DNA from 2 places in the Brevibacillus sp. FIR094 genome. Region 2 is predicted to be linked to the other one. Evidence: riboswitches for the same ligand, from Rfam matches in the RefSeq annotation. Region 2 holds a riboswitch; the other holds the start of a gene.

Region 1 (7,458 bases), on a different contig from region 2:
CATCCCCCTGATACATCGCCTTGACTTCCTCTGCGGTCAGCCGAATGCCTGTGGAGGTCATCTTTTGACCTGATTGATCCTTCGTTGTTACCTCGAAGCGTTCCCTGCCGCTTTCAGGCGCAATCGGGGTGAATTGCTTCTGCGTGTTTGGATTCACCTTGCCGGAAACCAAGTAATAGGTCGTGCCTTCTGTCAGCACGGTTACTTCTTTGTGACGGATACCGTCCAAAGCAAGACCCGTCTTTGCTGCGACATCTTCACGAATATAGTTCGTACCGTTCAATGAGGCCACTTGTCCAGCTGCATGTGGTGGCACTTCGTCTAGTTGATACCAAGGCTTTTGGATCGCTAGGATGTGATTATCAATCATGACCTTGGCTAAAAAAGGACCCGCCAACTCTGCACTCGTTCCCAGCAGGAGCAGGAATAGTGCGCCCAGTATTTGCTTTTGAAATGGCCTGGCGTACTCGGTCAAACGCCCCCATACATTTTCTTTACTCATGAAACGCTTTCCCCCTCTCTCAACCAGCCACATCCTGTTCCATTTGCTGACGACGGTACTGCTCTGCATACCAGCCGTTACGCTGCACTAGCTCGTCATGTGTCCCACGTTCGACGATCTGTCCCTCATCCAGCACGAGAATCAGTTGTGCATGCTGGACGGCAGATAGACGATGAGCGGTAATAATCGTCGTTTTATCTGCGCGCTCCTGTCTCAGATGACGAAGGATGCTCTCCTCTGTCCGTGCATCCACAGCCGATAAAGAATCGTCGAGAATCAAGATACCCGCATCCATCAAAAGAGCGCGTGCAATGGAAATGCGCTGTTTTTGCCCTCCAGAGAGGGTGACCCCCTTCTCTCCAACCATGGTTTGCAATCCATCTCTGAATTGCACCAGATCTCTCTTCATCTCCGCAAGCTCCAACGCATGCATCACGTCCTCGGTCGTCGCTTGTGGTTTCCCGAATCTAACATTTTCTGCAATCGTCCGTGAGAACAGCAAATGCTCCTGAGGCACATAGCCGATTTTTTCTCGCAGTGTATCGAAAGCAAGTCCCTCAATCGGGATGCCCCCGATAAACAGAGCTTTTTCCTTCATCTGATATTGATGCAATAAGGCACGGCATAGCGTCGACTTGCCGCTTCCGGTCCGCCCGACAATCCCAAGTGTCTCTCCTTCGCCCAAACGAAACGAGATGTCGGTGAGTGCCGGCTTGTCAGTACCCGGATACGTAAAGGAAAAATGGCGTGCTTCTACGGTATTGGCGATTTGGCTCGTGACCGGATTCGCTGCCTCCGTCACATCTGACTGCTCCACCATTAGCTCTGTAAAACGCTTGTGGGAAGCGCCACCGCGTTGCAACACATTGACTAGCCAACCAAAGGCGAACATCGGCCAAATTAAAAGTCCCAAGTATAAATTGAATGCAACCAAATCCCCTAAGGAGATGGCACTGGTGAAAACCAAATACGTCCCATAGCCCAGCCCGATCAAAAAGCTGAAGCCAATAATAATCGCGATCGTTGGCTCGAACAGGGCGTCGATCCGCGAAACACTCACATTTCGCTCCAACGTTTTTTCACTGACCCGGCGATATGCCTCGATATCGGCTTTTTCCTGAACAAATGCTCTCAATACCCGAACGCCCGATACGGATTGTTGAACATGATCATTCATCTCTCCAAAAGCTTCCTGCGCCAAGTAAAAGCGCTCATGCAGCAACCTTCCATAATACGCCGTTGACCAAGCCAAAAACGGCATCGGGATCAGTGCAGCCAGCGTCAGCTTCCAATCAATCGCGGTCACCATGACGCCAAGCGTTAACAAAGTCATGAACAACGCATCGACAAGCGTAAGCACCCCTGTACTAGCCGTTTGTTCAATGGCAGGAATGTCGTTGGTAGCGACGGCCATCAGATCCCCACTGCGTTTTCGATGAAAAAATGACGGGGTCATTCTCGTCAAATGGGCAAACAATCGCTCGCGCAACGTCCTCTCCAGTATCAAGGCCCCCCCATTTAACAAGTACCGCCAGAGAAAGCGCAGTCCATACAAACTAACACCCAAAACGAGCAAGATAACCACTGTTTGCGTCAAGTCAGTGTTTGTCAGGGAACTGTTGCGAATCGAATCCACCGTGTCCCCGATTAATTTCGGTGGCCAAAGCATGAGGACATCAATAATAAAAAGCACAGAGATTCCAAGGACGTACCGCTTCCAATAGGCACGGAAAAACCAAGATAATTGCCGAAGTGTCTGCATGTAAATCACCTCTATTTATTAAACCTAACAGCACGACTAAAAAAGGGCTTGCGAATCACACGCAGCCCTCTTGATCTGTCTTCCCCATCGTAATTTACAGAATTTTCATTGTCAATCGAAGCATACAGTTCAATCTATGATTTTTTCCCGGTTTTCCAGTCAAGCCATTCCTCTTTTAGCAGGCTATAAGTGGCATGATCCACGTAGTGATCGTAAAGGAATTCATTCCGGCGCAGAATCCCTTCCAGTTGAAACCCTAATCGTTCTGGAATCGATCTGCTCTTATAATTTTCCGTAGCAGCCTGAATCGTGACTTTTTCCAAATCCCATGACCCGAAGATTAATACGTCCAAGTAGGTCGCCACTGCTTCTGTCATCAGGCCCTTTCCTTGAAATTGTGAACCCAGCCAATAGCCAATGGACGTTTTATTGTTGATCCAATCCACCGTATGTACACCGACTGTACCAGCCAGACGTCCTTGGTACCAAATGCCGTAGTTGATGCCGCGATTATCGTTGTACTGATGGATCGTCGCTTGGATGAATTGGCGGGAATCCTCTACCTTCTTCGTATAATTCAGCCACGGCAGCCATTCCATAAGATTCTCCCGGTTCGAATCCGTAAGCAAAAATAACTCCTCAGCATCGGTTAATTCTAATTGTTTCAAGTACGTATCTTCATTGATTGCTATCCGTTGAATCGTTTGCATACGTATCTCCCCTTTTCTTGGATATTTTACTGGAAAACGCCAAAATGAGCAAAAAGCGCCCGCCAGCAACAACTGGGCGAACGCTTATAAGTGTTTCTTTTATTTTTTGCTATTGCCGATCTCTTCCGGCTTGAAAATGCCGGTCTCCGTGACGATCGCTGTAATGTACTTCGCAGGCGTTACATCGAACGCAGGATTGTACACCTTGATATCGTCTGGAGCTACCTGTTTGCCCAAGCCATGGGTAATTTCCTCGGCTGGACGCTCTTCAATCGGAATATCTGCGCCTGTCAGTGTGTCTAGATCGACCGAGGACAAGGGAGCTGCCACGTAAAAAGGAATGCCGTGAGCTTTTGCCAATACCGCTACCCCATACGTACCGATTTTGTTGGCGACATCGCCATTCGCTGCTACGCGGTCTGTACCCACGATGACAGCCTCTACTTTCCCTTGGGACATAACCATCGCCGCCATGTTGTCACAGATCAGCGTCACATCAATCCCTGCTTGCTGCAATTCGAATGCAGTAAGACGAGCGCCTTGCAGGACAGGACGAGTTTCGTCCGCGTACACCTTCAGGTTCCAGCCGCGTTCCTTTGCCAAATAAAATGGAGCGGTAGCCGTACCGTACGCTGCTGTAGCCAATGCTCCTGGATTACAGTGCGTGAGAATTCCCATACCGTCATGCAACAGAGTGAGCAAATGCTCTCCGATGGTCCGGCATACTTCAGCGTCTTCCTTTTGAATCACCAATGCTTCATCGAGCACTGCCGCCTTCAACTCGGCAATCGACGCTCCGCTTTCTTTTTCAACACGAGCTTTGATGCGATCCAACGCCCAGAACAGATTCACGGCTGTCGGACGGGAAGAGCCCAGGTAGTCTGCCTGCTGGTTCAGTTCCTGCCAAAACTCGTCGTAGTTACTCGCTTCACTGCCACGAATCCCAAGGTAGAGCCCGTAAGCCGCCGCCATGCCAATCGCTGGTGCACCACGCACTTCCAAGCGGCGAATGGAACCCCATACTTGCTCGGAGGTAGTCAAATTCAAATAGATCGTTTCTACTGGCAAACGCGTCTGGTCAAGCAAGACCAATGCGTCATTCTCCCACTTAACAGGTGCCAATTGGGTGCTGGTTGTCATACTGTCGTTGCCTCCTGATAGTAACGTTCGGTCACAGTGCGTACGATGTCCGTGATATCTGTCGATTCGTCTATGTCGCCGCGACCGAGAATCAGCGCTTCTCCAATCGAGAGAGCCAGACGCTCTGCTTCTGCGCGAGTCTGGTCGTCTTCAATGGCATTCAGGTCCGCTACTCCTGCCAAGCCGATGACACGGCGCAAAATTTTGCATCCGGCATAGCCTGCTGTATCCTGAATCAAACGCTTCACGTAGCTTTGCCACAGTCCTTCGACATGTGCGCTGCGCTCTTTGGCGTGCTTGTGCCAGAGCTGAACGAATTGCGAAACGAATTCATTCCAGACATCCTCGACCGTTTCCAGTAAGTATTCGCGGTACGCTTCCCGTTCTCCTTGATCTTTTTGCAAACCGTGCTGTCCTGCGTAGTTGAGCAGCAGGTTGGCAATGACCGCCCCGATGTCAAAACCGATTGGGCCGTAGTAAGCGAACTCTGGATCGATTGCTTTCAAGCTGTTTTCCGTGATGAAAATACTTCCGGTATGCAAGTCACCATGCAGCAGCGCTTCCGAGCGCGTAAGGAAATCGTATTTCAGCTTGGCGATTTCCAGCTTCAGCGGCCTGTTGTTCCAGATCGCCTCGACTTCCCGGCGAATCAACGGGTTGAAGTCGTTGGTAGGTGCATTTTCATACGGATCGGTAAACACGAGATCCTCTGTGATTTTGCATAATTCTGGATTTATGAATGTTCCGACTAGCGATTTTTTATCGTACGGATGTGCGCCCAGATCGGATGTGAAGAACAAGGTTTGCGCAAGAAAACGACCAATTTGCCTCGCGAATAGCGGGTACCGCTTTCCTTCGATCAGACCTTTGCGCATGATGATGTGGTCCCCGATGTTTTCCATGACGGTCAGCGCAAGCTCCGCGTCGAAATGATACACCTGCGGCACTAGGTCTGGAACGTATTTGTGTTGAATGCGGAGTGCCTCGCTCTCGATACGAGCCCGATCAATCGTAAGCGGCCAAGATTCTCCCACGACGCGGGCAAAAGGCAGTGCTTGCTTGACAATGACGCTCTTACCAGTTGCTGGCTCCTGAATGTCAAAAACGAGATTGAGGTTGCCATCCCCGATTTCGCGGCTGGTCAGCTCTGCTCCATCGCTAAAAAGACCCGGTATTCCTTTTACGTACTCTACTGCTTCCTGTTCAGTCAATGCGCGATATGCCATGATTCCAAAACTCCCCTCTACGTATTTTTCCTCTATCTCTACTTGTTTTGTTTGAGTACCTGGAGCAATAAAAAGACCTCTTTTCCCGAAGAAAAGAGGTCGCTGTCGTCACGTGTAAGAACCGTGTTGATGTCCCCCTTATCTTCCAGACTACTTTTGTTTCTGCAGGAATTAGCACCGTGCATGTCGCCTGTCAATCAGTCGCTTCCTCGCGTCTGAATGGCGTCATGTCGGTTGCCGGGTATCATCGGGCCAGTCCCTCCACCTTCTCTGGATAAGGTATCCAAAACGTATTCGGTTTTTGATTTAGTTTGAATCATACAACCAACGCTTCCACGATGTCAACACCCTTTTGTGCAAAAATTCGCACCGTGCTACTAGTAGGTATAATGTGTTCCCGATGCCGCAGGGCGATCCCAATTCCACCAGTCTACCTTGCCTAAAAGCGCGGCCGTTATTGACTTTTCGGCCTTGAGCTTCAGCAGTTCTTTCGTAGGTCCGGTGAGGACGGCGCCGTAGATTCGCACTCCGTTTTGCTGCATGTAGTTGTATCGTTCGGTTATCTGAGGGTCGCTACGAGATAGCAAAGATCTGCCGATATCGCGAGCCATATCTTCTTGCTCAGATAAGTACTTCATCTCTTCCAAGTAGGCGGCCATTCTTCTGTCCCCTTCCCCGTTTACCCGAATGGACGCACTTCCGTAGTCCAGTTCATGCTGAGCAAACCCCCACACGTACCCGGGACCGAGAAACCGATTGCCCCCATCGTCTTCTGCTTGCTTGCGCTCCACCCCTGTGTCTACCGCAAACCAAACCGTATCTTGTCCCGAAGAGGTAACATAGCGGGAAACCAGTTCATAGTACTCCTCATACGTCAGGAAGTGATCGAAGGAAATTGCGAGCTGAGAAACGGTTCCCTCCGGCAGCTTCTCCATCGTTGCCCAGGCAGGTGAAGTGAGAGACGTCGTATCCTCCTTTTTCCCCTCTGTCGGATAACGGAAATACAGCTTTTGCTCCCTGACTCCATTCGTCCATTGCGGCCCGGCATTTACGTTCCACAGCACGTTTGTACTTTCAAATCGCCCTGCGTTCTTATCTTCCAACCCGACTCTCTCGCGAAGCTCCATGCTGATATTGCCGTATAGCAATCCCACCTGCGAGCCACTCCCGCCCACACTAACACCGGGTTGAGTAAAATTGACCATCGACTTCGCAACGCGGAACAGATCTTCATGCATCAATGACCCAACCCAGCCATTCAGAATCAGCAACACAACTCCAGCCAAAAAGGGAAGCACTATGCTGAATCCAGCGTTGCTCAACCGATTTTTCCATTTCCCCCGGCGAACAATGGCGCGCTGTTTTTCAGCCGACAGCGTTTCAGGCTGTTTTATCTTCGCGTTGTCCTCTCCCGTTTCTTCCCCCAGCAAAAGCCTCTCCAACCGCTGTGCGTATTCCTCGTCAGCGGCTATTTCCTCCTCGAATTGTTTCGAATCTTCTTCCGCCATTTCCCCACGCAAATAAGCAAGCAGCCTTTGCTCGCGATTATTCTCATCCTTGTTCATCATCAGCTTTCCTCCCTCCACAACTGCCGCATCTTTTGTCTCCCCCGAAACAAGGAACGCTTGACGTCTGCCAACTCAATCCCGAGTACCTCTGCCATTTCCGCGTAGGAAAACTGCATGGCAGACAACAAAATGACCTGTCTCTGCTTTTCTGGAAGTCTCTCCAAATAGTCATGGGCCACTTCCCACAGCTCCTTGTTCACGACATGCTCTGCCGGATCAACCGCCGCATGATCACGTCGCTCTGGCAGGGCTTCCACAAACGCAAACCGTTGTTTCGTCTTCCTGCGATAACCGTCTACGAAAGCGTGATAGGCCACCTTGAACAGCCAAGGTCGTACTTTTCCCCCACGGTAGTCATCCAAGGAAGAGTAGGCGCGACAAAAGGTTTCCTGTGTCAGATCCTCTGCCAGCCTCTCATCTCGTGTCAGCCGGAAAAGATAGCGGTAAATATCGTTTACATGCAGCTGGTACACATCCTCCAGACCTACTTTCCCAAGCCGTTCACACCCCTTCATCCCTTACCACGCAGGAAGTGTAAAAAAGTTTCACC
Region 2 (7,458 bases):
TCGCTCACGTCTATCCATACTGGCGATGTCTTTGTCTTGAAACAGGATGCGCCCCGCACTAGCCGGGTACAGGCCAACGATAGTCCTGCCCAGCGTAGACTTGCCGCAGCCGCTTTCCCCAACGATTCCGAGCGTCTCCCCTCGTCTGATTTCAAAAGAGACTCGGTCAACAGCTCTAACCCGTTGGTCTCCGCCAATCTCAAACGATTTAGCGAGATTCTCCACCCCTACAATGTTGTCAACCATGTATCTCCCTCCCTGCTACCATCCATTCTTCTGCTCTTTTGGGCACGCGGGTCGTTCAGCCAGCAACTCGCCTCATGCTGATTCAAAAACGAATTCGATTGCGGCATATGCTCCAGGCAAATTTCCATGGCAAACCGGCAACGGGCAGCGAACGGGCAACCGGCAGGTGGACGAAACAGATCCGGCGGTGTCCCTTCGATGGGGATCAGCCGTTCTTTTTTACCCGCATCAAGACGTGGCACCGACTGCAACAGCCCTTGTGTGTATGGATGGCGTGGATTGTCAAAGATCTCTCCCACCGGGCCGCTTTCCACCACTACGCCTGCGTACATGACCGCTACATGGTCGGCTACCTCTGCGACGACGCCCAGATCGTGGGTGATCAATATGATCGATGTGTTCGACTGCTCCTGTAACTCTTTCATCAGACGAAGAATCTGTGCCTGAATGGTCACGTCGAGCGCCGTCGTCGGTTCGTCGGCGATAACCAACTGGGGTTGGCAGGCAAGTGCCATCGCGATTCCTACACGCTGCCGCATTCCTCCGCTTAGCTCGTGCGGATACTGCTCAAATCGCCTCGCCGCTTCTGGAATGCCTACCCTCACAAGCAGTTTCAGCGTCTCTTCCTTTGCTTCTGTCTTCGTCTGCTTTCGATGTTTGATCAGCCCTTCCGCAATCTGCTGGCCGATTTTCATCGTGGGGTTCAGCGAGGACATCGGGTCCTGGAAGATCATACCGATCTGCGAGCCGCGAACTTGCTGCCATTCCAGCTTCGTCAGCCCAGTCAGTTCACGCCCGTGAAACCGAATGCTGCCGCCTTTTACCTGACCGGATCGCGGAGGAATCATCCCCATCAATGCCCGGGCGGTCACACTTTTTCCGCAGCCGCTTTCCCCGACAATGGCCAACGTCTCACCCTCCTTTACAGAAAAGGAAACCCCTCTTACTGCCTGCACGTCTCCACCGTACGTACAAAAGGAGACACGCAACTGATCGACTTCCAACAATGGTTTCACGATGTACTCCTCCTCATTTCCTGATCCGCGGGTCCAGTGCGTCCTGCAATCCATCCCCGAGCGCGTTACACGCGAACATGGTAAGGGAAATCATGAATCCGGGAAAAAACAGTCGCCACCACTGTCCGCTCAGCATAACGGCCAGCGCGTCGTTGGCCATGGTTCCCCAGCTGGCGGTTGGTGCCTGCACTCCCAGCCCAAGAAAGCTAAGAAACGATTCGGCGAAAATCGCGTGCGGTATCGTAAAGGTCAGGTTGACGATGATGACGCCGATCGTATTCGGCAGCAGATGCTTAATGATGATTTTGACGTGAGAGGTACCCAACTTTTCTGCAGCCAGCACAAACTCCTGACGCTTGATCTGCATGATTTGTCCTCTGACCAAACGAGCCATGCCGACCCATCCGGTTAGTGATAGGGCAATAATGATTGTTGCGAGTCCAGGCTCCAGAACCACCATCAGCAGGATTACCACCAGGAGATACGGAATGCTGTACAGAATTTCAGCTAATCGCATCAGGATGTTATCCACACGGTCGCCCAACTTGTTCCTTCCTGCCATGTAACCGGATATCCCGCCGATGCATACACCGATCACCAGGTCGATGGCAGCTGCCGCCACACCAATAAACAAAGAGATTTGACCACCTACCCAGGTACGTGCCCACATGTCCCGCCCCAAGTCATCCGTTCCAAACCAGTGCTCACCCGACAGTGGCAGATTTCCCTTTGTCAATGACTGTTCATGCGGGCTGTGGGGAACGATCATCGGCCCGATGATCGAGAGGGTCACCACTGCCATGAGCAGGAAGAACCCGAGCATTGCCAGCTTGTTGCGGAATACTCGCTGCAATACCTCCTGCCAATACCCAAGACTGGGACGTTCCCGAATTTCCTCGGATAGCCGGGTTCGGTCGACTGGTCGAAACAGCGAATCCAGTTGTGTTGCCTGATTGGCCATAATGCTACTTCCCTCCACTCGTCAATCTGATGCGCGGGTCAATCACCCGATACAGCAGGTCGATGAGGTACAAAGTAAAAATGAGCACAAAGCTATAAAACACTGTCGTTCCCAAAATTACGGGGTAATCGCGGTTAAAAATGCTTTCCACGAAGTATTTGCCGAGCCCGGGAATAGCGAAAATCTTTTCCACCACAAAGGTTCCTGTCATCAGGTTGGCAAATAGCGGACCGATAAAAGTAAGAACCGGCAATATGGCATTCCGTATCCCGTGTCTAACGACAATGGACAAGGTGCCAAGCCCTTTCGCCTCCGCCGTGCTTATGTATTCCTGTTGCCAAACCTCAAGCATGCTGGCTCGTACGAAGCGAGCGATAATGGCGAGCGGACCGATAGCGAGCGCAAGCGTTGGAAGAATCGAGTGTTCCCAGCTCCCCCACGCAGCAACGGGAAGCAGCTCCCATTTGACCGCCAAGTACTTGATCAACAGTGGCGCCAGAATAAAACTGGGGACGGAGATCCCAATGATGGCTGCAAACATAGACAAGAAATCCAGCGTTCGATTGTGATAGAGTGCCGCTACGATTCCCAGTGTGATTCCACCTGCCAGCGCGACAATAAACGACTGGAGTCCCAGAACGGCCGATGCGGGAAATCCCTCTGCAATCAGCGTGTTCACATCCCTCGTCTTCGACTGGATAGAAGGCCCCAAATCAAATTGCAGCAATCCTTTCAGATAGAGCAGGTACTGTATCGTGATTGGCTGATCTAGGTTGTACTCCGCCCGCATGTTCTTTACCACTTCTTCTGGAAGCATTTTGGCATCAGACGCAAACGGGTCACCCGGAATCAGGTGCATGGTCACAAACGTTACCGTGACAATCATCCACAGTGTCAAGATCATGAGAAAGCCACGCTTGACCGCATAATAAAGCACATTGTTTCCTCCTTCATATAATAACGAGTAAAAAGATGTGAATACTATGAATTTAAAATATAGAAAACCCCTCTCCGAAAAGAAGAGGGGCGATTAGTCGGTTCCCACCTTCTTATCTCGCAGAATAACTCCGCAGGAATTAGCACCGTAAGGTCAATCAGACCAAGGTTGCCGGGTTTCATCGGGCCAGTCCCTCCACCACTCTCGATAAGAACGTTCTATGAAATTTAATTACATCGTAAAATTCATTTTTATCTTATCATTTTACTCGGATATGTCAATCCTGTTCAATGACATTTGATTTTTCTTTATAATATCAGGATGTCAGCCCAAATCTTAATCGTGGTGGCTAGGATCAACAAGGCAAGAATGGTTTGGAGAATCCGGGTGCCCAAGCGTTTGCTGACCTTCGTACCGAGCGGCGCTGCCATGATGCTGGCGATGACCATAATCACAGACGGCCATAGCAATATGTCCCCTGCCATCCATTTCCCTACCGTCGAACCGATGGAAGAAAGAAAAGTGATAGCAAGAGATGTAGCAATCGTAACTCTTGTCGGAATCTTGAGGATGATCAACATGATGGGAACCAAAATAAAAGCGCCAGCTGCCCCGACAATTCCGGATGCACCCCCAACAATCAAAGCGGATAATACCGCTGTTGGTTTATGAAAGATAACCTCGGTCTGTTCACGTTCGTCCATCCGCTTTTTTGGCAGGAACATCAAGATTACAGCAATCGTGGCCAGAATGGCGTAAACGAAATTGATGGCATCTGCCGAAAGATATTTTCCTCCATATCCTCCAAGCAAGCTCCCGACAATAATGGCACTCCCCATGTACACAACGAGCTGGTAATGAATGAGCTTATCTTTGCGCAGACTCCAAACAGCAGCTAGGGTGGCAAAAAATACTTGGACTGCACTTATTCCGGATACTTCGTGAGCTGTGTAAGCAACCAATCCAAGGGCGGGCGGAATGTACAGAAGCATCGGATACTTGATGATGGAGCCCCCGATTCCGACGAGACCAGAGATAAACGATCCCGCGAAACCGATAACAAAAAGTGTGATCACAAGGTCGATAGTCATAGGCTCACCCTTTGCAACATCTCGCTTCGTTTTATTCCTGCTCTACAACTGTTAAGCCGTCTATTTGCCAATTCAAGATTCCGCCACTCAAATTCATGACATCCTTGAAGCCATTTGCTTTAAGAATGCTTGCACCAATAGCAGATCGGGCACCGGAACGGCACTGTACGAGAAGCGGCTTATCGTGAGGAATCTCTTCCAGCCGCATGGCGAGCGTACCGAGCATGATGTGCTGGGCATCCGGAATATGTCCTTCCTTCCACTCAGCCAGATTGCGTACATCTACTACGTGAACCTCTCGCTTTTCCACCCGTTCTGCAATCTCCAACGGTGTTACCTCTTCGATTGTCTCGAGCGAAGACGCTTTACTTTCCATTAGCGTGTCGCAGTCGAGAAAACCTGTGACATGATCAATCCCTACGGAATGCAAGGCTTGCAAAATCTCGTCCAGCTCATCTGGGGTGGCCAGGATATGAACCGGGCGATCGTAATCAACGATCCAGCCCGCCCAGTTGGCGAATGACTTGTTAAAAGGAATGTGAAGTGTTCCCGCTAGATGCCCCTTCGCAAATTTCTGAAAAGGACGCGTGTCGACAATCTGTCCGTTTTCAAGCGATTCTTTTACCTGTTCAAGCGAGTTGAACTCTTGAACAACAGGGAGTTCGTTGAGCAAGGCAGGCCCTTCCTTATTAACCCGTTTCATCACTGCAAAATACGTTGGTGGCTCTGGTTGTCCATCCAGGAGTGCCTTGACGAATTCCTCTTCATTGGAGTGTGACATCGCCCAGTTAAAGAGCTTTTCATAACCGACGGTAGAAGACGGCACGGCCCCCAGTGCTTTCCCGCAAGCACTTCCCGCGCCATGAGCTGGCCATACCTGCATATAATCCGGCAGTTGCTTGAATTTTTGGAGAGACTGGAACATGGCTCTTGCGCCTGACTCGGACGTACCCTTCATTCCCGCTGCTTTTTCCAGCAAGTCCGGTCTGCCGATATCTCCCACAAAGACGAAATCTCCTGTGAAGATCCCAATGGGGCGATCTGCATTCCCACCGAGGTCTGTCAAAAGGAAGGAGATGCTTTCTGGTGTATGTCCAGGGGTATGCATGACTTCAAATAGCAAGTTCCCGATATAAAAGCGATCCCCATCATGAACAAGCTGATGGTTCAAACCTTCCAAGTATTGATATTTCCACTCTTCATCGCCCTCATTGGATAAAAATAGTTTCGCCTGATAAGCTGCGCCCAGTTCCCTTGCACCAGAAACAAAATCAGCGTGAATGTGGGTTTCGGTGGCGGCTACAATGGTAACCCCCTCTGCTTTGGCGACTTGAAAATAAGGAGCCAGATTGCGGCCGGGATCGATCACAATCGCCTCCCCGGTTTTTTGGCAGCCTACCAGATAAGATGCATGGGACAGTTTTTCATCATAAAAGTAACGCAACAACATCGTGCATTCCTCCTTTTACACCTCTATTATTTGTTTGATTTTTCCGCGAGTACTTCGAGCAGCGATTGGGTAAAACGAAGTGTCTTTTGGACGGTGGGATCCTTCATGAGCTTGTAAAGCGTGAACACGGAAACGGGTTCGCTTTTATGTTCGGCTCTTACTTTTGCTTCTTGGAAGACGGCCATTCCGTGCTCCACTTGCGCGGACACAGGAGCGATGTACGCTTTCACACCGTTAAGCAGATATTGCTGTGATTGCTTATCCTTTCCAAAACTTTCCAAAAAATCAGCAGCTTGTTCGAGGACGCTGACATACTTAACGAGCTTTGGCATCTTATCAAGCAAAGTAAACAGGGCGTCTATCGATTCTTTTTCCACAAAGAAACGGGACAGTTTACCATCTACTCGTTCAAACAAATACCGTAGCGATTCCTGATCGCGCAAGATCGATGTTGCTACTTCAAGTCCCTCTTCGACTGCCAGGACGGTATCTTTTATCTTCGGGAGCTTTTGGATCAATATGGTGATGGCTTCCTGAACTTCTGGATCAGATAAATCCTCTAAAAACATGTCAGAGCTTCTCTGTTCCTTCCTGTCATTCAAAATGTTGCTCTCCCCCTCTCTTTCAAAGACTGGCTTACATCAATCCTTTTAACATGCCATTCCAATAAAGGATGGGAAGCAGCTCTCTTTTCATCAGGTACATACTGAATCTCTCTTCAGATTGGTCAAAAGGAAAGGTTTCACATGGCATCAGGTTGTAATCAAATTCAGCCAGCACCAGTTTGTTGTATCCCGTTACGAGTGGGCAGGATGTATAACCGTCGTACTTGGCAGTCATTCGATTACCATTGATCAGTGCGAGCAGATTTTTCTCGACGACTGGCGCCTGTTTGCGAATAGCAGCTCCGGTTTTGGACGTGGGAAGATTCGCGCAATCTCCTATGCCGAAAATAGTGGGAAATCTTTTGTGCACAAGCGTAAATGGATCGACATCGACCCAGCCTCCTGTGTCTGCCAAAGCGCTGTTTGCAATGAAATCGGGCGCTTTCATGGGAGGGGTCACATGAAGCATGTCATACTTCCATACTTGCTGCTCTTTGGTGTCCAGATTCTCGAAAACGGCTTCTTTGGTATCCGCCCGCACTTCCATTAGGTTATGCTTGTATCTGGTTTCGATGTTCTTGCGACGAATGACGTCATTGAGAGTATTGGCATACGTCGGAACGTCAAAAATACTTCCCTTCGCCGACGCAAAAATGATCTCTGACTGGTTGCGAACATGTAACTTGCGAAAGTAATCATCGGCCAGATACATGATCTTCTGAGGGGCTCCGCCGCACTTTACGGGTGAGTTCGGGTGCGTAAAAATGGCAGTGCCGCCTTTAAAACTCCGGATAGCTTCCCATGTACTTTCTACCGTTTGGTAAGCGTAGTTGCTGCAAACACCGTTCTTGCCGACGGCATCTTTTAGGCCCTTTACCCCCTCCCATTCTATTTGCAGACCAGCAGCAACAACGAGATAGTCATAAGAGACGATGGCTCCCTGTTTCGTACGAAGCGTGTGTTGTTCCGGTTGAAACATGGTGACCGCATCGCAAATCCAGTCGACGCCCGCGGGGATCAGAGAGGCGAGGTCACGTTCGGATTCCTCTTTTTTGGCTGCACCCCCTCCGACTAATGTCCACAAAGGCTGATAATAATGCTTGAACGTAGGGTCGATGATGGCGACTTGTCCCATGAGCCTGTTGGAAGCCC

The links. A riboswitch is a leader RNA that binds a small molecule or an ion and turns the genes downstream of it on or off. The one in region 2 is predicted to bind S-adenosylmethionine.
Region 1: another riboswitch for S-adenosylmethionine. It lies ahead of mtnK (S-methyl-5-thioribose kinase); the one in region 2 lies ahead of ACQ5DJ_RS04030 (ABC transporter permease).

The regions. Positions count from the first base shown of each region.
Region 1 is NZ_JBEAES010000004.1:179,090-186,547, reverse strand. Features, by position in the region: gene ACQ5DJ_RS04925 (ABC transporter ATP-binding protein) at 1-502, opposite strand, end outside; gene ACQ5DJ_RS04920 (ABC transporter ATP-binding protein) at 522-2,264, opposite strand; gene ACQ5DJ_RS04915 (GNAT family N-acetyltransferase) at 2,399-2,974, opposite strand; gene mtnA (S-methyl-5-thioribose-1-phosphate isomerase) at 3,074-4,114, opposite strand; gene mtnK (S-methyl-5-thioribose kinase) at 4,111-5,340, opposite strand; SAM riboswitch class I at 5,476-5,621, opposite strand; gene ACQ5DJ_RS04900 (anti-sigma factor) at 5,718-6,908, opposite strand; gene ACQ5DJ_RS04895 (sigma-70 family RNA polymerase sigma factor) at 6,908-7,423, opposite strand.
Region 2 is NZ_JBEAES010000003.1:262,232-269,689, reverse strand. Features, by position in the region: gene ACQ5DJ_RS04045 (ABC transporter ATP-binding protein) at 1-246, opposite strand, end outside; partial or broken gene ACQ5DJ_RS04040 (ABC transporter ATP-binding protein) at 239-1,262, opposite strand; gene ACQ5DJ_RS04035 (ABC transporter permease) at 1,276-2,223, opposite strand; gene ACQ5DJ_RS04030 (ABC transporter permease) at 2,228-3,160, opposite strand; SAM riboswitch class I at 3,270-3,374, opposite strand; gene ACQ5DJ_RS04025 (sulfite exporter TauE/SafE family protein) at 3,469-4,251, opposite strand; gene ACQ5DJ_RS04020 (MBL fold metallo-hydrolase) at 4,283-5,701, opposite strand; gene ACQ5DJ_RS04015 (hypothetical protein) at 5,728-6,303, opposite strand; gene ACQ5DJ_RS04010 (FAD/NAD(P)-binding oxidoreductase) at 6,338-7,458, opposite strand, start outside.